One region of the Ferdinandcohnia sp. SAFN-114 genome, then DNA from elsewhere that is predicted to be linked to it. Evidence: a T-box and tRNA genes for the amino acid it is inferred to sense, from the RefSeq annotation. Region 1 holds a T-box; the other regions hold tRNA genes.
The links. A T-box is a leader RNA that pairs with one kind of tRNA and senses whether it is charged. The one in region 1 lies ahead of argS (arginine--tRNA ligase), so its partner is inferred to be a tRNA-Arg.
Positions count from the first base shown of each region.

Region 1 (7,375 bases):
TGTTGGCTGGATATAGGCTTTGGTCAGGGTACATGTGCCCTGAAAGGTTCGCATCAGCAGCTACCTGCCACCCACTTAAATAGATTGCCTTTAAACCTGCTTTTACTTGTTGAACGGCTTGATTACCAGTCAATGCTCCTAGTGCATGAATATAATCCTCTGTATGAAGGAGGTTCCAGAGTTTTTCAGATCCTCTACGTGCCAATGTATGCTCAATATCAATTGAACCACGTAAGCGAATAACATCCTCAGCACAATAAGGTCTTTCAATTCCATTCCATCTAGAATCCATTTCCCAGCTTTCTTGCAGTTTTTGAACTCTTTTGTTTGTCATTTTAAATTCCTCCTTGTATTCTACTCATTTTTTAATCTATAAAATTTCATATCCAGGTAAAGTTAAAAATTCAACAAACTCATCATTCGTCACTAAGTCCTCAAACAGACGAGTTGCATCCGCGAAACGACAAGTTTCAAATGCTTCTTTCCCGATTTCTTGTTTAATTTTTTCAAGCTCTTCCTCTTTCAGTTGGTGAACTAGCTCAAGTGTGACCTTTCTTCCATCCGCAAGTATTCCTTTTGGATGGCGGATCCACTGCCAAACCTGAGCTCTAGAGATTTCAGCTGTAGCTGCATCCTCCATTAGATTATGGATCGGTGCGGCACCATGACCACGAAGCCATGATTCAATGTATCGAATGCCAACATTGATATTCGTACGTACTCCTTGCTCTGTAATAGCTCCTTCTGGAACCGCAATAAGTTCCTCGGCTGTTACTTGAACGTCTTCACGTTTTTGGTCAATTTGGTTAGCTCCAAGCATTATTGTATTAAATACTTCTCTAGCAACCGGCACGAGCCCTGGGTGAGCCACCCATGTGCCGTCATGACCATTGTTCGCTTCACGTTCCTTATCTGCTCTTACTTTTTGAAAGGCTTCTTCATTAGCTTTTGTGTTATTTTTTACAGGTATTTGGGCAGCCATCCCACCAATCGCATGAACATTGCGTTTATGGCAGATCTTAATGACATGCTGTGAATAAGCACTCATAAATGGGGCTGTCATCGTAACAACAGAGCGGTCTGGTAATATCACATCTTCTACATTCCGAAATCTTTTTAAATAGCTAAAAATATAATCCCATCTACCACAATTTAGACCTGCTGAGTGTTCTTTTAACTCATATAAAATTTCTTCGACTTCAAAGGTTGCTAGAATCGTTTCAATTAACACAGTTGCCTTTATCATTCCTTGAGGAATTCCAATTTCATTTTGTGCAAAGATAAAAACATCATTCCAAAGTCTTGCTTCAAGATGGCTTTCCATCTTTGGTAAATAAAAATATGGACCACTTCCATTCTCAATCAAGTAATTCGCATTATGATAAAAATAAAGACCAAAATCTAATAAACTCGCTGATATTCGGTTGCCATCAAGTTGTATATGTTTCTCTTCTAAATGCCAGCCGCGAGGGCGGACAACAAGTGTTGCAGTTACATCGTGAAGTTGATATTTTTTTCCATTTTTATTTTCAAATGTGATCGTCTTTCTTACAGCATCTCGTAGATTTATCTGCCCTTCGATAATGTTATTCCAAGTAGGAGAGGTAGCATCTTCAAAATCAGCCATAAATACTTTTGCCCCTGAATTTAGTGCATTAATAATCATTTTTCGATCGACTGGGCCAGTAATTTCAACTCGCCGATCCTCTAAGTCTTTTGGAATCTGCGCAACTGTCCAATCTCCAGTTCGGATATGCTCTGTTTCAGGCAAAAATGTTGGCATCTTTCCACTATCGATTTCGTTTTGTCTTTGCTGTCTCTTTTCTACAAGTTGTTTCCTTCTTTCTCCAAAGTTCCTCTCTAGTTTTTCAATGAAGTTCAATGCCTGGGGTGTCAAAATTTCTTCATACTGCTCATTCATCTTTCCCATGATCTGAATTCCTGAGGTTTGTGTCGTCATTTTGTCCCTAACACCTTCCTTAAATTGTTATAATACAGATTATTAAATACAGAAGTATTATATAACAGACTTTTTGAAATTGGAACATTTTTCTGTATTTTTTTATATAACAATTAAAAAATAGTAATTCTGTACTATAACAATATAAAAAAAAGAAAGCCTTGTTAACAGATTTCACTCTGAAAACAAGGCTATTTTGGTTATTTCTCATTCTTTTCAAATTCGTTTGTATACGTAATCCTTTCAAGCATTGTTGGGTGTCCATATCTAAACATCTTCACTAGGAATGGTGGATTCACTTGACTTAGACCAGCCTTTGATAATTCCTGGAAGGACGAAACTGCTGCCTTGTTATCCTCCGTCATTTCAAGAGCGTACAAATCAGCTGACTTTTCCTGGTGTCTTGAAACAGCATTTGAAACTGGGTCTGAAACAAAACTTAAAACAGAGATTAACAATAGAAACACTGGAAGAACGGCAATATCTTTTACACTTGTTATCTTAAACAGTTGACCCCATTTTCTTACCATAAAAGACATAAGCTTACTAATCATAAAGAGTCCAACTAAGGTTAATAGCAAATAACCAGCAATTCCAATATAAATATGTTTCATCACGTAATGCCCCATCTCATGGGCCATAATAAATAATATTTCATCTTCACTTAGACGTTGAAGTGTTGTATCCCAAAGCACAATTCGCGAATTAGACCCTATTCCGGTTACATATGCATTAAGGGCATTTGTTTTTTCGGACATATTCACTTCAAATACATGGTCTGCAGGAATTTCCGCACGATCTGCCATCTCCAGAATCTTTGTTTCTAACTCTTTATTGGTTAATGGAAAAAAATCGTTGTAAAGTGGGTCTATAATAACTGGTTGTACAAACATGAGAAACATGGAGAATGGGATTGATAGAAGCCATGCATGGAACCACCATCTTTTCTCATTTCTTCGAATCAACCAAAACAAGACGCCCACAATTACAATCATTAACGCGTAATTCACCCAAAAATCAATTAATAGGTCCTTCATCCAGCTTTGAGTGGTCTGTACAGTAATATTATATGTTTTTGAAACATTGTAGCTAATCCATGATAGTGGAAATGATAATACTTCAACCAACAAGGAAAGCCAAAATAAATAAATCGCTGTTTGTAGGATCGAAAACTTTGCTGATACTTTTGACCAATCACGGAATTTTGCTGAAATCCCAATCACGAGAACAAGTATATAAATCAGCCATTCAAACGGTACTGACAGGAAAAACAAAAGGTTTCTAATTTGTGAATACTCTTCACTTAGTAAAAGCTCACGATTATTCATAAATGTTTGTGGGTCCGCTGGACTTCCTTTCAGCTGCTCAGGTATGTCCGTATTTGCTCCAAAAAATAAATACCACGCTATAAATAAACCAAAGATGAGATAAATTCCAAGTGACCATCCAATTACTTTTTTCACTATGCTGTCCCCCTTTATGTACAACCCTCTTACTAGTATTTTAGTTAAAAGTAGGGCCAGATAGAACAATGACTTTCCTCATATCTTCATTTTTGACAATATAAGCGTATAAAAAACTCATTGATTTCTAATCCATAATTAGTTATCATGAATGAAATATAATCGAAATTCTGTGATGAAGAGAGTAGTCCTGATGTAACCGATAGCGAGTTGGGGATGGTGGAAGCCCAATGGTGAAGTCAAGATGAACCGCACTTCTGAGAAGCCCACCTGAAACTTTTATAGTGTAGTTCAAAAAGAAGGATGAAAAGGACGAAGTAATTTGATCTGTCATTTTCACCGACTCTTTTGAACATCCTTTAGTAGGGTGTGCCGGGGGAACCCGTTACTTACTAAGTTAGGTTCATCGTGAACAATTTGAGTGGTACCGCGGGTAAATCTCGTCTCTTTTAAGAGACGGGATTTTTTTATACTTTTAAAGGAGGTTAGATAATGAATGTTATACAAATGTATGCCGAAGCGTTATCAAAGCAACTACAAGCTGTTTTATCATTTGAAGAAGTAATAAAACTTATTGAAAAACCAAAATTTCAGGAACAAGGTGATTTAGCATTTCCTTGTTTTGCACTTGCAAAGCACTTGCGAAAATCACCCGCTGTTATTGCACAGGAAATGGCACCTTTAATTCAAGACTCCCTTTTTGAAAAGGTTGTTGCAGAAGGGCCATATGTAAACTGTTTTCTAAACAAACAGGAAATAAGCAAATATATTCTTCAAACCATTCTTGCCAAAGAGTCTAATTACGGAAGCCACAGCTTTGGTCAAGGAGCGACAATAACCATTGATTTTTCCTCACCAAATATCGCAAAGCCTTTTTCAATGGGGCATTTGCGTTCAACTGTTATCGGAAATTCGCTTGCCAAGATTGTCGAGAAATGTGGCTATCAGCCGCTCCGGATTAATCATCTTGGAGATTGGGGTACACAATTTGGAAAACTCATTGTAGCTTATAAACTTTGGGGTAATGATGAGGCCGTTAGAAAAAACCCGATAACGGAGTTGCTACAGCTTTATGTTCGTTTCCACGATGAAGCCCAGACAAATCCTCAACTTGAGGCTGAAGCAAGAATGTGGTTCAAATTGCTTGAAGAAGGAAACGAAGAAGCCTTAAACCTATGGCGTTGGTTTAGAGAGGAATCATTAAAGGAGTTTTCACGTATTTATTCCCTGCTAGATGTAGAATTCGATTCCTTTAATGGAGAAGCCTTTTATAATGACAAAATGGAGACTACTGTTGAATTGCTAAATAAGAAAAATCTTTTGACACCGTCACAAGGGGCAAAGGTAGTTGATTTATCTGAACAAAATCTACCACCTTGTTTAATAAAAAAATCTGACGGTGCAACCCTTTATGCCACCAGAGATGTAACAGCAGCCATCTATCGTCAAGATAACTACCATTTTGCTAAAGCAATCTATGTAGTAGGACATGAGCAAAGCTTGCATTTTAAACAAATCTTTCTAGTACTTGAAAAAATGGGTTATCAGTGGGCAAACGATATGGTCCATGTTCCATTTGGCTTCATCCTCAAAGATGGAAAGAAAATGTCGACTCGAAAAGGAAAAATAGTTCTGTTAGAAAATGTTATGAAGGAAGCAATCGAGCTCGCAAAGCAAAACATTGAACAGAAAAACCCCAGTCTCGATAACAAAGATGAAATTTCGAAAATGGTCGGTTTGGGTGCAATCATTTTCCATGACTTAAAGAATGAACGACTTAACAATATTGAATTCTCACTAGAGGAAATGCTTAAATTTGAAGGAACTACAGGACCTTATGTTCAATATACTCACGCAAGAGGCTGCTCTATTTTAAGAAAGGCGAAGGTTTCAGGAGAAATAACAAATGGACTTTCCGATTCGCAAAGCTGGTCAGTTGTGAAGCTTCTGATGGATTTCCCGGCAACCATCCAAAGAAGTATGCAGCAGTATGAGCCTTCAGTAATTGCAAAATATGTAATAGAGCTCTCTCAAGAATTCAATAAGTATTATAGTCATGTAAAGGTTCTTCATGTGGATGAAGAAATGAACGATCGGATTGCATTGGTACGTTCTGTTACCATCGTACTGAAAGAAGGGTTACGATTGCTAGGAGTAAAAGCTCCAGAAGAAATGTAGTTAGCCCAGGACCTTGTGTCCCGGGCTCTTATTCTGGATGATACTGATATTTTTTCAAATCTATAATGCCGTTAATAACCTCTATCCCTTCATCCTGTAGGTAAATGGCTTGAGCAGCACGTGTTTCCTCATCTGCAATTGCAATTTCACCCTTGGAGTTGATAACCCGGAACCAAGGAAGGTTATATTTCTTACTCATCGAATGAAGGATTCTCACAACCTGCCTAGCGCCTCTTGGACTTCCAGCGAGTTTTGAAATCTGTCCGTAAGTCATAACTTGTCCAGGTGGAATTTGCGTAATGATTCTAATAACATTTTCCGTAAATGGTTTCATTTTAACTTTGTCCTTACACTAGAAATACTTATTGTGAACTTACTATATTTATTTCCCTTTATAGTTCGGTTTTCTTTTTTCATTGAAGGCAGCTAGTGCTTCCACCCTGTCTTCCGTTGGGATAATTACTTCATACGCTTTGCGTTCAATCTTAAAGCCTGTGTGCAGGTCAGTGTTCAATCCTTGCTTAATAGCAAATTTAGCTTGTTGTAAGGCAAGAGGACCGTTCTTTAACATTTCATTTGCTAGTTTCATGGAAGCTTCCATTAGTTCGTCTCGATAAACTACACTTGATACAATCCCGTATTCTTTCGCCTCTTCGGCGCTAATTCGTTTTGCAGTTAAAATTAGTTCCATGGCTTTTGTTTCACCAATAAGGCGGGGAAGTCGTTGCGTTCCCCCGGCTCCAGGAATGATTGCTAGACTTGTTTCTGTCAACCCCATCTGTGTATCTTGAACCGAAATTCGGAAATCACAGGCCAGTGCAAGCTCCATTCCACCACCAAATGCATAGCCATTGATTGCAGCGATAGTTGGCTGTGGTAAATCTCCAATACTAGCAAAAACCTGACCTATTTTATATACGTTTCTTCTAACCTGTGCTTCATTTAATGTTTTTCGTTCCTTTAAATCTGCACCCACACTAAATGCTTTTTCACCTGTTGCAGTAATGATAACAACGCGAACATCGGCATTTGTACGAATATCTTCGATAACCTCATCAAGTGTTTTAAGCATCTCATAATTAAAGCAGTTCAACGCTTCTGGGCGATTCAATGTGACAGTTGCAACATGATTTTCAACTTCGTATAAAACTGTAGTCATAGTTCCACCTCTTCTAAAATAGTAATATCGCTTACATCCTATTTCGCTTCAAACTAAAAAATTCCTTTAACAATTTTTATCATTGTCGCCATACTAAAAAGAACAGGCCGTTTGACCTGCTCTCTACCTTATTTGTTTGTAACTAAATCCTTTAATGCACGACGGAGAATCTTTCCGGTCGTATTTTTAGGAAGTTCTTCTAGGAATTCGATTTTACTAGGTAGCTTGTATTTAGCTAAATGCTCACGACAATAATCTAGAAGATTCTCTTCTTTTAAATCTTCTTCCTTCTTCACAACATAACAGAGAACTGCCTCACCCATATTCGGATCTGGCACACCAAAAACAGCAGCCTCAACAACACCAGGATGATTATAAAGTATTTCTTCTACTTCTCTTGGATAAACATTATATCCACCAACATTGATCATATCTTTCTTGCGGTCAACGATATAAAAATAGCCTTCTTCATCCATTTTTGCTAAATCACCTGTATAAAGCCAGCCATTGCGTAATGTTGCAGCACTTTCTTCAGGCATTTTATAATAGCCCTTCATGACATTTGGGCCACGAACAATCAATTCTCCTACCTGACCACAAGGAACTTCCTCACCA
Region 1 covers NZ_JBPFDQ010000079.1:16,638-24,012, reverse strand. The annotation lists gene aceA (isocitrate lyase) at 1-334, opposite strand, end outside; gene aceB (malate synthase A) at 371-1,960, opposite strand; gene ACR65M_RS20775 (M48 family metallopeptidase) at 2,161-3,423, opposite strand; T-box leader at 3,587-3,874, shown strand; gene argS (arginine--tRNA ligase) at 3,916-5,601, shown strand; gene ACR65M_RS20765 (MGMT family protein) at 5,630-5,935, opposite strand; gene ACR65M_RS20760 (enoyl-CoA hydratase) at 5,984-6,760, opposite strand; gene ACR65M_RS20755 (fatty acid--CoA ligase family protein) at 6,889-7,375, opposite strand, start outside.

Region 2 (7,375 bases), on a different contig from region 1:
TTATCTTCGTTAACACCCATAACGATAGTAATATCTTCATCAGTTGCAGGAGCAGAAATGATAACTTTCTTTGCACCAGCTTCAATATGTTTTGCTGCATCAGAACGCTTAGTGAAACGACCAGTTGATTCAATAACTACCTCAACTCCAAGGTCTCCCCAACCAAGTTGAGCTGGGTCGCGCTCAGCTTTAACTAAGATCTCTTTTCCATTAACAACAAGGTTGTTTCCATTAACAGATACTTCTGCATTAAGAACACCATGAACTGTATCATACTTTAATAGATGTGCTAACATATTTGCATCTGTTAAATCGTTTACTGCTACTACTTCAACATTTGGATTTTTTAGAGCCGCACGTAATACGTTACGACCAATACGTCCAAAACCATTAATACCAACTTTTACTGCCATTTTTGATTTCCTCCTTTTGTATGTGAAACCTAAAAAAATATTATTTAAGAGGTTGATTTACCCCTTTATTAACTCTTTCGCTGCACCTTCATCTGTTATTAACAGTGTCTCAGGCGCCTGCTTTAAGTATGCTTGAATGGCTGTTGCCTTCGAAGCTCCACCAGCTACGGCAATCACATCGTGAATTGCGTTCAGACCTTCTAGCTGGATGCCAATTGTTTGAACCCGATGGACCACTTTCCCATCTTCGTCAAAATAATACCCAAAAGCCTCTGCGACTGCATGAGATTCAATGATTTTTTTCATGTCCTCTTCATCTGTTTTACGCCGCTTAGCCATTGTAATAGCGTCTCCTATTCCGTGAACGACCATACTTGACGATTTAATCAAATTCAGGACATCCCGAATCGATGGTTCGGCCACAAAGGATTGATACGCTTCATTGCTCACAACATCAGGTACATGGAGGAGACGGTAATCACCAGAAGCTTTTTCGGCCATCTTTGCGCAAATGGTATTTGCTTGATTTTCTACTCGTTCTCCTAGTCCACCTCTTGCTGGAACAAATAATATACTTCGCCCTTTCGAATCTGGGGTCATCATTTCTGCGACCTCAACGAGGGTTGTACCACCAGTAACTGCGACGATATTTTCTCCAGAAAGCCTTTGTTTTATTCTTGAAACGCAAGCTCTCCCCATTTCTTTTTTCACCCAAGGAGTTGTGTCACTATCGCCAGAAACGACAATTACACCTTTTATCTTTAACTTTTCCTTAAGCTGTGATTCTAAAACCCGTAAACCTAAAACTTCCTTCATGACATCCTCAAGGTCCTTTAATAGTTCAGCACCCTCACTTGTTAAGCTCATTCCAGCCGTACTAAAGTCAACAAGGTTTTGTTCTTTTAAAAATTGAACTTCACCACGGAGGACACGTTCGCTATGACCAAGACTCGTAGAAAGATTCCTTCTTCCAATCGGCTGCATAAGTCGTATGTATTTGAGGATCTCATGGCGTTTCTGCATAACCTCTAGTAAATCAGGTAATAATTTTTGTTGTACCTCAATAATCGAACTCATTTATTCATTTCCCCTTTTTACTATAAGGGACTGTTTTTGTCCCGCTGTGACATATTATGTCCCGCTTACAGTAAAAAAAAACAACTCGTTAAATCAAATACGCCTTGGCGTATTTGCGCCCAGATTTTTTCGTGCTTGCTCGAAAAATTTCCTTTGAAAATCTGTGGCATCCGCCGGAGGCATACTTTATTCAGTATTGAATAAAGTTTGTATATCGCCGTGTTACATTTTCTATAGTACCAGTACTTTTAAAAGAATGCAATAAATAAACTGCCTATTTTTTAGGCAGTCAGATTATTTTAAATATTTACTTAGATACTCTTGAATGACTTCTTTATGGATAATCCCATACTCCACTTCGTTTCCGTCAATTTCGATAACCGGAATCATGATTTGATATTTTTCAAGAAGTTCATCATCTTTATAAATATCAACCTCATTGAGTTCTAATGGAAATTCCTCACTTAATTCCTCGATAACCCGCCTCGCTTTTGTACAAAGGGAGCAATTATCTTTTGAATACATGGTGACTTGAATGCGTCTCAACTGTTACACTTCCAATCTACTTGCTGTATCTTTTTCGCTTCGATGAAGATGGTATATTTAATTGATCACGGTATTTTGCAATTGTTCTTCTGGACACAAGAATACCATGCTCCTCCTTAAGTATACTGACAATATCCTGGTCTGACAAAGGCTTTTGTTTATTTTCCTCATCAATCAACTCTTTTAAAACGTTCTTAACCTGAGTTGATGACGTGTCGGTTGAACCCGTTGTCTGGATGTTGCGACTAAAGAAATATTTCATTTCGAAGATACCAAATGGAGTTTGCACAAATTTATCTTTTACTGCACGGCTTACAGTTGATTCATGAATGTCTAAACTTTGTGCAACATCACTCATTATAAGCGGTTTTAGATGAGCTGGTCCTTTTAGAAAAAAGTCCAGTTGGCGATTGATGATTTCGTTCATGACATTTTGTAAGGTGAGTTTTCTCTGCTCCAAACTTCTCATAATCCATTGGCACTGGTCCACTTTTTCTTGAAGATAGGATTTAGTTTTTGAATCTTTTTCTTGTATGAAATGTTGGTAATACTGAAGATTCAACGAAACCTTTGGTAAATATGAATCGTGCATGTTCATGATGACAGCACCATTTTCAACTTGAATATCAAAGTCAGGAACAATATATTGTGCTTCTCCTCCATGAAAAGCTGCACCTGGTCTCGGCTGAAGAGTTTGGATAAAGTCAAAAATCTGTTGAATATCAAAGAGCTTTACATCAAGTTGCTTTGCGATTTCCTTCCAGGACTTTTCTGCGAATTCTTCAAAATAGTCCTGAATAATTGTTTCAGCAAGACTATTCCGCTTTGGCAATTTCCTGAGTTGTAGAAGTAGGCATTCCTGTAAGGACCTTGCCCCTACCCCAATCGGATCTAGACTTTGAATATAGTGAATTGCACTTTCGATGGTTTCTGTATCGGTATTAAGGTCCTTTGCAATCTCCTCCTCCGGAAAATACAGATAACCGTTGCTATCCAAAAGTTGAATTATATACTCCATCGTTCGCTTTTTTTCGGTGTTCACTTTCATATATGAAAGTTGTGTAAGCAAATGTTCATAAAGGGTTGTTTCTTTTTTTCCAATATAGTCAATCGGATTTGTATAGGATTCATTTTTGACCTTTGATTTCATTACTCTATTAAAATCCGTTTGTTTTACTTCTATTAGGGGATTTTCTAATGTTTGCTCTTCTAGAAATTTAGTCAGATCCAAAGAAGAGTATTGTAAAAGAGTTATAGCTTGAGTTAGCTCCTTTGTCATGACTAGCTTTAATGATTGCTGTTGAAAAAGTCCAGTTTGCATATTCACTCTCGTTTTCCCCCTTCCCCTGAGTTGTATTAAATGGAAGCGTTTACTTTTCTTATTGTAATGAACAACCTCATTTTATCGAAGAGGTTCTATCGCTAATTTTAGCTTACTTCTATGGTATCGAAAAAGTTAAATTTTAGCACGCATTTTTATTCATTTTTTGAAAGAATCTACTTTAAAGAGGTGATTTGAATTGAAAAAAAATGAGATTATGTATACCGGCCCGGTGACGGGGACTTTGGATGAAGCAAAAAAAGCGAAAAACAACGAAGAGTTCGCAATTGAATTTGATCCCATTCAAACAATGTGGGCTGTGAACCCAGTTGACGAGGATGTGTACGAAGGAACATTAGGGTATAAGGATAATTAGCGATTTGGAGTTGGAATTTTGGCGACGTGATGGGCGGGGGATATCTATGCCAACGTAGTCTGATTGTTTGCTGATGAGGGTATGATTCGCGTTTACATTACCTTTTAGGTTGATTTCTGACTTGTAAGGGTACGATTAGCACGATTGTGTTCCCTTTTGGCTCGATTTCCGGCTCGTAAGGGTACGATTCATGCGTTTGTGTCCCCCCTCAACTATTTTACGAAAAAAGGTACCAATACCATAATACGCAAAAAGGACCAGATTTTACTCTGGTCCTTTCTTCATTAGCGCCCTCGGCAGGATTCGAACCCACGATAAGAGAACCGGAATCTCTTGTGCTATCCACTACACTACGAGGGCATGTCTGAATAGAAACTGCACTCATCATTATAGGCTAGAACGCATTTGATTGCAAGATGTATGTTTTAAAACACTCCAATTCGGTTATGATGGTATACGTATCAAATTTAGTTTTTTTCACATCGATAAAGGTATGTCATAAATGTTTGTAGAATAAGATAAGTTAGTAAAGCGAATTGTTTGACCTTTACTGACCTTAATTGTATGATGGAAATACATAGTAGTAAAGTTTTTAATTTGTTTTGAAGGAGGAAGTTAAATGAATTTAATCCCTACAGTTATTGAGCAAACAAACCGTGGAGAACGCGCCTATGATATTTACTCACGTTTATTAAAAGACCGTATTATCATGCTTGGAAGTGCCATTGATGATAATGTTGCTAACTCAATTGTGTCTCAGTTATTGTTCTTAGCAGCTGAGGATCCTGAAAAAGATATTTCTTTATACATTAACAGCCCTGGTGGTTCGATTACAGCTGGTATGGCTATTTATGACACAATGCAGTTCATTAAGCCAAAGGTTTCTACAATCTGTATTGGTATGGCTGCTTCTATGGGTGCTTTCTTACTTGCTGCTGGTGAAAAAGGCAAGCGTTTTGCGCTTCCTAACAGTGAAGTTATGATTCACCAACCACTTGGTGGAGCACAAGGGCAAGCAACTGAAATCGAAATTGCGGCTAAGCGTATCTTATTCCTACGTGATAAGCTAAACAAAATTTTAGCTGAGCGTACTGGTCAACCACTAGAAATTATTGAAAAAGACACTGACCGCGATAACTTCATGACTGCTGAAAAAGCAATGGAATACGGATTAATCGACAAGGTTATGTTCCCACAAGACAATAAATAAGAAATAATAAAAATCCTCTCACATCTAATCGTGAGAGGATTTTTTTATGCTTCTTTTTGAACAAATTCAGTTAATGCTTCAACCGCTGCTTCTTCATCATTTCCATCAGCAATTAATGTAACTGTTGTACCGCTGCCAACTGCTAAGCTCATTAGACCCATGATACTTTTTGCATTTACCTTTTTTCCATCTTTCTCTAAAAAGATATCTGCAGAAAATTTATTTGCTTCCTGAACAAACATCGCTGCAGGACGTGCTTGTAACCCCGTTCTTAAAGCAACCTCAACTTGTCTTTCCACCATTCGTTTCTTCCTCCTCAAATTTTTCTGTACATTCTTAAGTTGTGTTTTTTTTTAGTATTTCCTATTAATACGTAGGTTGAGCTCTAAAGGTTTCATATTTTATTTAAAAATGATAACGCTTTATTTTTCTCCAAGTGAGCAATGTGCTCACTTTATAGATTGGCCCGCTCGTAGCTTATCAGCAATTTCATCGATTTTTCGAAGTCGGTGATTAATGCCCGACTTACTAATCTGGCCTGATGTTACCATTTCGCCTAACTCTTTAAGTGTGACATCCTGATAGGCGACGCGAAGCTCCGCAATTTCTCTTAATTTATCGGGTAGAATGCCTAGGCCGACTGTTTCTTCAATGTATCGAATGTTTTCCACCTGACGAATCGATGCCCCAATAGTTTTATTAAGGTTAGCTGTTTCACAATTGACGAGGCGGTTCACCGAATTTCTCATGTCACGGACAATTCGAACATCCTCGAAACGAAGCAATGCCTGATGCGCACCAATGACATTTAGGAACTCTGTGATTTTTTCTGCTTCTTTTAAGTAGGTGATAAAACCTTTTTTTCGTTCTAACGTTTTAGCGTTGAGATCAAAAACGTTCATCAATTCACAAAGTGAGTCATTGTGTTCTTTATATAATGAAAAAATCTCAAGATGGTACGAGGATGTTTCTGGGTTATTAACAGAGCCACCTGCTAAAAAAGCTCCGCGTAAATAGGAGCGTTTGCAGCACTTCTTCGCTACTAATTCCGAAGAAATTTCCTGCCTTAATGAAAAGCCTTCAAAAATCTTCAAGTCTTCTAATATTTCCTTTGCATCCTCAATAAGGCGAACAAGATATACATTGTTCTTCTTAAGTCTCATTTTCTTTCGAACAAGGAGCTCTACTCCTACATTATAGCATTTTTTCAGAAGTGTATAAATTCTTCTCGCAATCGCGGCGTTTTCCGTTTGGATGTCAACCACCATTTTTTGGTTAGAGAAGGAAAGTGCGCCATTCATTCGGATCAAAGCTGAAAGCTCGGCTTTTGCGCAGCAGTCTTTGATGTCTAAATTTGTAAGTTCTTTTTTCGTCTCTGATGCAAATGACACAGTTCCACCTCCCTTTTTTTAAAAGTGGGTGATTTACCCTCAATCACCCTTTTTATTTTTAATGAGCAAATCGTATAACAGGTTTGCTACTTTTGTAGTGTCGTGTCTGATAACTCCATTATCGTATGAAATAATTTTATCATGGATGATAGCTAAACCTAAAGCAGAAAGCCTTTCAGTGTCGTAAACTACAGGTTTTGCTAGCTCTTTTGCATATTTTTCTTTTATATTCTCAGGAATCTCTCCATTATTGACAAGAACAGTATCAATGAAATTGACGCCCATATGATCGTACAAAGCTTGAACATGGTCGCTAGCTGTAAAATTCAACGTTTCCCCAGCCTGTGTCATTACATTACATATATAAACTTTTTTTGCTTTCGATTTTAAAACCTCTTCACCGATTTTGGGTACAAGTAAATTCGGTAAAATACTGGTGTAGAGGCTACCAGGACCAATGATAATCATATCTGCCTGTTGTATTTTTTCAATCGATTCTTGTAGAGGTTCTACATCACTAGGTGTTAAAAATACACGCTTTATTTTTTTCCCCGAATATGGAATCTTGGATTCTCCTGAAACAACAGTACCATCCTCCATTTCAGCATGTAGAATGACGCTTTTATTTGCCGCCGGAAGGACCTTTCCTCTTACATTGAGGACTTTACTCATTTCACCAACTGCGTGAACAAAATCCCCGGTAATTGTAGTCATTGCCGCAAGAATCAAGTTCCCCAGGGAATGACCTGATAATCCATTCCCACCGGCAAACCGATGTTGAAATAAATCTTCAATTAGTGGCTCCACATCTGACAACGCAGCTAATACGTTTCGAATATCACCAGGCGGTGGGATATCCATCTCATCTCGAAGACGACCAGAAGAACCCCCGTCATCTGCAACCGTCACAATTGCCGTGATATCAACAGGTAGATATTTTAACCCTCGTAAAAGTACAGAAAGACCTGTTCCCCCACCAACGATGACAATCTTAGGTTGTTTTGGCTTGGTCATTACTTTTTGTCCTTTCTCTTCTCAATA
Region 2 covers NZ_JBPFDQ010000076.1:17,563-24,937, forward strand. The annotation lists gene gap (type I glyceraldehyde-3-phosphate dehydrogenase) at 1-413, opposite strand, end outside; gene ACR65M_RS20355 (sugar-binding transcriptional regulator) at 471-1,490, opposite strand; gene ACR65M_RS20360 (glutaredoxin family protein) at 1,785-2,027, opposite strand; gene rpoN (RNA polymerase factor sigma-54) at 2,053-3,357, opposite strand; gene ACR65M_RS20370 (hypothetical protein) at 3,557-3,733, shown strand; tRNA gene ACR65M_RS20375 (tRNA-Arg) at 4,022-4,093, opposite strand; gene clpP (ATP-dependent Clp endopeptidase proteolytic subunit ClpP) at 4,353-4,943, shown strand; gene ACR65M_RS20385 (HPr family phosphocarrier protein) at 4,988-5,245, opposite strand; gene whiA (DNA-binding protein WhiA) at 5,393-6,334, opposite strand; gene mgfK (gluconeogenesis morphogenetic factor MgfK) at 6,374-7,348, opposite strand; gene rapZ (RNase adapter RapZ) at 7,348-7,375, opposite strand, start outside.
Region 2: it has a tRNA-Arg gene. The T-box ahead of argS (arginine--tRNA ligase) is inferred to sense a tRNA for this amino acid. The anticodon was not compared.

Region 3 (7,375 bases), on a different contig from region 1:
CTGAAGGCTAGAGTATATATCATCCCTGACGATTTTGAAAAAATCCTTAAAGAATTTGAGTGAAAATAGGGTTCGTTTAGTATTTATGGCTAATAATATTTTTTTATGGCTGATAAACAAAATTTATGGTCAATAATCAAGAAATATGGCCGATAATTAAACTTTATGGCCAATAGTTCCAAAAAGCAGGATTCCCCACCCCACGTCTCGAATGAATGAAAAATGTCAATCCTACATACTATCAAGGAGGTCTAAACCATGTATGAATTAAAAACAAAAGAGAATGACGCAAGTGTCATCGAATTTATTGAAAGTGTTGAGAGTCCGAAGAAGAAAGAGGATGCTTACAAATTATTAGATATTTTCACAGAAACGTCTGGATACCCGGCAAAAATGTGGGGGCCGAGCATTATTGGTTTTGGATCTTACCATTACAAATATGCCTCCGGTCATGAAGGAGATGCGCCACTTGTTGGATTCTCACCACGCAAAGCAAAAATTAGTCTGTATTTTGCACCTGGCGATACAAAGCGTGAGGAGCTTCTCGAAAAGTTCGGCAAGTACACAACTGGAAAAGCGTGTGTCTACATTAATAAAATTGCAGATGTCGATGTTGATGTACTTAAAGAGTTAATTACCCAATCCATACAATTTTTAAAAGAAAGGTATCCTGAAAAATAAGGTAAACTTATATCAATACATAAAATTAATCAAATATAGTTATCCCTCGAAATGAAGTACGATAGAAGTAACACATATTAAAGAGGCGATAAAAATGACTTATACCATTAAGGCAATTGACCACATTCAACTTGCTGCGCCAAAAGGCAGTGAAAACCAGGCACGCCATTTTTACGTAGCCATTTTAGGCTGCAAAGAAGTCGAAAAGCCAGAGACTCTTCGAAAAAACGGCGGTGCTTGGTTTACGTTTGGAACTGTGCAAATTCACATCGGTATCGAGGATCCGTTTGCTCCCGCCAAGAAGGCACATCCAGCATTCGATATCGAAAACTTAGAAGCCTTAAAACAACATCTTCTTAACAACAAAGTGGAGATAATTGATGACAACAACTTGCCGGGTGCAAATCGATTTTATGCGCATGATCCGTTTGGCAACCGCCTAGAATTCTTAGAATGGAAGTAGAGTTGAACCAATGAAAAACCAGTTACTCAATCCAGTTCCCGAAAAAATTAGACCTTGAACTACAAGACATCCTCGAACGAATCAGCAGTTCGAAGCCACTGCAAATATATGAATGAACGACAAACTGATTGCCCACACTATGGCTAATGTAGAATTTTCCATAGTGGAGGTGGTCAGTTTGCCTAAGGATACGAAAAATGAAAGCCTAGAACTTTCTTCAAATGATGCACTTCGCGGGAAGCCCTATCTCGATATCGATCGCACTATTATCGAGGGAGTTTCAGCGTATGTGAATAAAGAAACGAAAACAAAAGATGTATAGGGGCTTAAAGCCTCTTTTTGTTTTTTAAACGTAAGAGGAAAAAGTGAGTAGAGTCCAACAAGATAAAAAAAGGATGTCCCCTGAAATGAACCGTAAATGTTAGACACTCCAATCTAACGTTTACAAGGCATTTCACCCCGGACATCCTTTTAATTTAGCGTCCCAGATAGGAATCGAACCTACGACCTACAGCTTAGGAGGCTGTCGCTCTATCCTACTGAGCTACTGGGACATCATATAAAAAAATAAATACACTACAGTAGTTAATTATAAAATTAATTGCCGAAAAAGGTCAAGACATTGAAACGACAAATAAAAAATCCACTCTCCTTTTGGAAAATGGATTAGCATGAAATTGGAAAAGCCACAATTGCCGTAATACGCTAAGAAAGTTTAAAACCACCACTCCTCAAAGTGGGTGTTTGCAGAAACATTCCTGTATGTCCTTCAAGTCGCCATGGACGAAGGCCTGCCATTCCAGCTTCAATGTTAAACTCCCTATTACAGTTCAAAGGTTAAACTTTATTATGATTACGTACAATGTAGCTTGTATATGTATACTACATGATTGAAACGACGAAATCAAATGTAAAAAAAATCCAAAGTGTTGAATTTTGTCGTTGTCTTTTTCGGTCGGAAGCAATTGTTGTTAGAAATAGTAGTGAAATCAACAACATCTATAGTAAATAGAAAGAATTTTTGTCGAAAAAAATTTGAGAGCCTGTGATTTTTGAATACATTCGCTCAGCTTGAAAATACTATATAAAAAAAGTGATGAGGAGTTATGCAATGAAACCAACTAATGAGCAACTTACTTCGGCAGAAATGGGTAAGCTGTGGGCGGTCTACATGGGGAACTCAATGGCCATTTGCGTGTTAACCTATTATCAAAAACATTGCCAGGACCCTGATATTATGGAGATTCTTAAAAAAGCAAAAAGCCTCAGCGAAAAAATAATAACTGGAATTACAGAGATATTCAAAAAAGATAATTTTCCAATACCAATTGGATTCGACGTTAAAAAGGATGTTAACCTAGAGGCACCTAGATTGTTTGTAGATGAATTTTACCTTCATTATTTAAAGTATACTGCTAAGGCAGGGCTTAGCCTTTACTCTACTGCGATTCCTATGATGATACGGAAAGACGTTAGAGAACTTATTCTTACTATCGACCACAATACAATTCAATTTTTAGTTGCTCTAAATGAAATTCTAGAGAATAAAGGTTATTTAACAAAACCACCAATCATCCCAATCCCTAAGGAAGTAAGTTTTGTGGAAAAACAGAGCTATCTAGCTGGATTCCTTGGTGACGCAAGACCGCTACATGCTTTAGAAATTGCACACCTTCAAGATAATCTTGAAAACAATGTAGCAAGTAAAGGGCTATTGATTGGATTTAGCCAAGTAGCCACTCATAAAAAAGTAAGAGAGTTTATGCAACGCGGAGTGGAAATTACACATGATCATATTAAAGATGCTAGGGAAAAATTAAATGAAAATAATCTACCAGGGCATCCATTACTTGATGATTTAGTGGAACCATCATCCATCCCTCCTTTTTCAGACAAGTTGATGGTTTTCCATAAGATTGATATGTTCTCAATGAAGATTCGGTCTTATGCTAACGCAATGTCAACAAACGGTAGACGAGACCTTGGGATGATGTATGGTAAGTTCATTATCGATGTAGGAAAATTCGCAGAAGATGGCGCAAATATCATGATCGACGAACACTGGTTTGAAAAACCACCACATGCTGTCGACAGGAAAGCACTTCTTGATGACCGATAAAATGAAAAAGTCAGGCAACCATAGCCTGACTTTTTTATTTAGGTAACGTAATTTCAAAAGCTCGATTATTCCCCTTTTTGCTTTTTCAACTAGTTTGCTAATATTCAAATCCTGTCCTCCTTTCTTCATTAGTTAGAGAAACTAGACATCCAAAACGTTTCAAATTTATTAAAAGGATTTTAGTATTTATTATCGAAATACATATAAATCTTATCATTTTTAAAAAGGGCGGAAGAGAAAAATGCCGGAAACACATGGCAATATGTTTAAGATTAGACAAGCGGTCGGAGCAATCGTTTCTAGAGACAATCACTTGTTACTTGTACATAAAACAAAAATAAATACTCGAATAGGTACAGAAAACATAGATGGCGAGTGGGATTTTGTTAAAGGAGGAATCGAAGATAGTGATGTATCGCCAAGAGATGCAATCCTCCGTGAATTGCAAGAAGAAACAGGCTCGACCGATTTTTTGATCATTAAGCAGTTTGATGAAAAAATTAAATTTAAGTTCCCTGAAAAAATGAAAAAGAAAATCGGATATGATCGCCAGGAAACCACAATGTTTTTAGTTGAATTCACAGGTGCCAATTGCGACTTAGCTCCTGTAGATAAAGAAATTGCAGACCTTCAATTTATTCCGGAAAAAGAGGTCGGCGACAAACTTACTCACGAAGATACAAGAAGCTTTTTTATGAAAAATCTGTCTCAACAAAGCACAAAAAGACAGGATGGAAAAATGTGTGACAAGTAGAATGAAGGTAAGGAGTGAGGGAAATGAGTTGGCTAGAATCATTACAGAACGCAATTGATTATATGGAGGATCATCTGCTTGATGATGTCTCGATTGAGGAGATAGCGAGTCATGCAAATGCATCACCGTTTCATTTTCAACGGACATTTTCGATTCTAACAGACATTACAGTGGGTGATTACCTCCGCCGACGCAGGTTAACATTAGCAGCTGAAGAACTATCGAGAACAGACACAAAGATTATTGATCTAGCCTACAAATATTGCTATGACACTCCCGAGGCTTTCACAAAAGCCTTTCGGAAACAACACGGTGTAACGCCAAGCGATGTCAGAAAGGGGATTGGAAAGCTGCAATCATATAGCCGCCTGGTCATTCAGGTGAGTCTGAAAGGAGCAGATCCAGTGAAGTACCGAATTGTAGAAAAGGAAGGATTTAAAGCAGTTGGGGTGAAACGACAGTTTTCATGTGTGAATGATGAGCATCTTATGATGATCCCGAAATTATGGGATGAAGTGAATTCCGATGGTACCTGCGATTCATTAATTCCACTAATGAATGGCGAAACAAACGGAATATTAGGTATTTGTGTTAGCGAGCCAAATACCAGAGCAATCGATTATTGGGTGGCAGTGGAAAACAGAGATGGCGCATCAGGAAAGTACGACATTTTAGACTTACCAGCTTCAAAATGGGCCGTATTCGAGGTTCACGGCGCGATGCCACACGCGATGCAAGACGCATGGAAAAAAATCTACTCAGAATGGTTTCCATCAAGCGGGTATACGTATGCAGGGACTGCTGAATTCGAACTATACCCAGAAGGAAACGCAGCAGACCCCAATTACTACTCAGAAATTTGGATACCAGTAAAGTAAAGAGATAGCCCCAAGGAGATTCCTTGGGGCTTTAAATGTGGGGTAATTTTCGCTAGTGGCAGTAAGTTGGCGATTAGCGGCAGTATTTTTGGAATAGTGGCAGTATTTCCGAATTAGTGGCAGTAACCAAAAGGTTATAGTCCTGATTAAGTGAGTGATTCCTGAAAAAAACATGTCATCGCGACCACTTATGGCTGTTAATCGAAAAATATGGCTAATAAATAAAATTTATAGCCAATAAAATGAATTTATAGCCAATAATTAAAACTTATGGCTGTTAACCCAAATTTTTCGAAACGGCCTCTTAGCCCACAACCAAATACAATTAGACAGAAATTTCGGAAAAACATATAATGGAAATATCTAAAATACATATAACGAGTAAACGTTTAAGTAAGGAGGGACGAAATGAACTTAACACATATTCGTCTGTTAGTAGATAACTATAAAGAATGTTTCTTATTTTACCGAGACACATTAGGTTTTGAAGTTTCATGGGGGGATAAAGAATCCAATTATGCTGATTTTACTGGAATTGGTGGAGCGAAGTTGGGTCTTTTTGAAAGAAAACAAATGGTGGCTGCGATCGGTACTGAATATGTACCACTTGTAGAAAATCAGGACAATTCGGCATTGATTTTTAAAGTGGACAGTGTCGAGGATACATACGAAAAAATGAAGGATAAACTTGAGTTCATCACGAAGCCACACGAACAAGTTGATTGGATGCTGAAGGTTGCCCATTTTCGAGACCCAGCAGGCAATTTAATTGAAATCTATGAGAATCTTTAAACCTGCATTGTAAAACAAGAAGGAGTGCTGTCCATGCATTATGGCTGGGTTGTGGTTTGGATTACATTCGTTGCGGTATTGATAGCAGCTGGAATTCGCTCAATTACAGGTGTTATTTTAATTCCGCTAGAGCAAGAGTTTGATTGGAGCCGTTCATCCATTTCATTTGCTTTTGCTATTAATCTCATACTCTATGGAATTTCAGGGCCGTTCATTGCTGCGGGGCTTGAGAGATTAGGCGTTCGAAAAATCATGGCCTACTCGATGGTCCTGTTAGTTATCGGATTAATTACAAGTTTGTACATGACACATATCTGGCAGCTTCACCTCATTTGGGGAGTCATTATTGGATTAGGTTCGGGCGTTTTTTTATCCGTACTTTCAGCAAATATCGCAACGATTTGGTTTGAAGAAAAGCGCGGAATGGTTTTGGGTCTCCTTATGGCTGCAACCGCTGCGGGGCAAATGGTCTTTTTACCGTTATTATCATTTTTAACTGAGGAATTTTCCTGGAGAGTAGGAATGACTGTATTTATCGGACTAGGACTCCTAATAACCCCGATCATCTTTATTTGGATGAAGGATCATCCACGTGATAAGGGGCTTCTGCCTTATGGGGCAACCAAGGAAGAAGTGAAAAATGAAACTAAAAAGAATCCAATCAGTTCTGCCTTTGAAGTGCTATGGATTGGAATGCGCTCCGTACCGTTTTGGTTACTGTCAGGTAGTTTCTTCATTTGCGGCTTGTCGACTGCAGGTCTTTTAGGTACACATTTTATCCCAGCCTCAACCCACCATGGAATACCTGAGGTACACGCAGCGAGCATCTTCGCGTTCATGGGTGTTTTTAATATAATTGGAACGATGATTGCGGGCTGGTTATCTGATCGTTTCGACAACCGTTGGCTCTTATTTTGGTTTTATGGTCTTCGAGGACTGTCGTTACTCGTGTTGCCGTACGCTCTTCAGATGCAGTCGTATGTGATGCTTATCGCCTTTGCCGTATTTTATGGATTGGACTGGATTGCTACGGTTCCGCCAACGGTTCGACTCGCAGCTGACTTCTTCGGAAAAATAAATGGGCCGATTATTTATGGCTGGGTGTTTGCAGCCCACCAAATCGGATCTGGAGTAGCTGCATATTTAGGTGGATATTTTTACGAGGTTTTCCATAGCTACACCATCACGTTTCTATCCGCAGGAGTCCTATGTATCGTTGCAACCCTGTTTGTATTAATCATAAAAAAACAAGCCACAATCATTCCCCAGGACCCTAGTGTGACGGTTAGTAAATAAACGAAGAGGAGTATCTGGTTTTTTACTACAAAAAAAGAAGGTGTAATGAAAATGAAAAAAGGAAATCCATTTCTACATAAAATTGAAACAGAAGAAGAGTTGCGCTCGATGATGGGTACTCCAAGTGAGTTAGTCAAAAGAAAAGCTATTTCTTATCTTGATCAAAATTGTGTAGAGTTCATTTCTAACTCACCATTTCTTGTCCTTTCCACGTCTGATGAATCTGGCTTTTGTGACGTCTCTCCAAGGGGAGATCATGCAGGTTTTGTTCAGGTGTTAAGCAAGAAGTATTTACTCATACCCGAGAGACCTGGGAATAAGAGAATGGACTCACTTCGAAATATTTTAACGAATCCTAGGATAGGTCTTCTTTTTATGATTCCAGGATTAGG
Region 3 covers NZ_JBPFDQ010000055.1:9,679-17,053, forward strand. The annotation lists gene ACR65M_RS17155 (nuclease-related domain-containing protein) at 1-63, shown strand, start outside; gene ACR65M_RS17160 (DUF1801 domain-containing protein) at 259-681, shown strand; gene ACR65M_RS17165 (VOC family protein) at 776-1,144, shown strand; gene ACR65M_RS17170 (hypothetical protein) at 1,323-1,466, shown strand; tRNA gene ACR65M_RS17175 (tRNA-Arg) at 1,625-1,698, opposite strand; RNA gene ssrS (6S RNA) at 1,824-2,018, opposite strand; gene ACR65M_RS17185 (DUF3231 family protein) at 2,256-3,263, shown strand; gene ACR65M_RS17190 (NUDIX domain-containing protein) at 3,526-4,017, shown strand; gene ACR65M_RS17195 (AraC family transcriptional regulator) at 4,041-4,895, shown strand; gene ACR65M_RS17200 (VOC family protein) at 5,304-5,687, shown strand; gene ACR65M_RS17205 (MFS transporter) at 5,721-6,983, shown strand; gene ACR65M_RS17210 (pyridoxamine 5'-phosphate oxidase family protein) at 7,035-7,375, shown strand, end outside.
Region 3: it has a tRNA-Arg gene. The T-box ahead of argS (arginine--tRNA ligase) is inferred to sense a tRNA for this amino acid. The anticodon was not compared.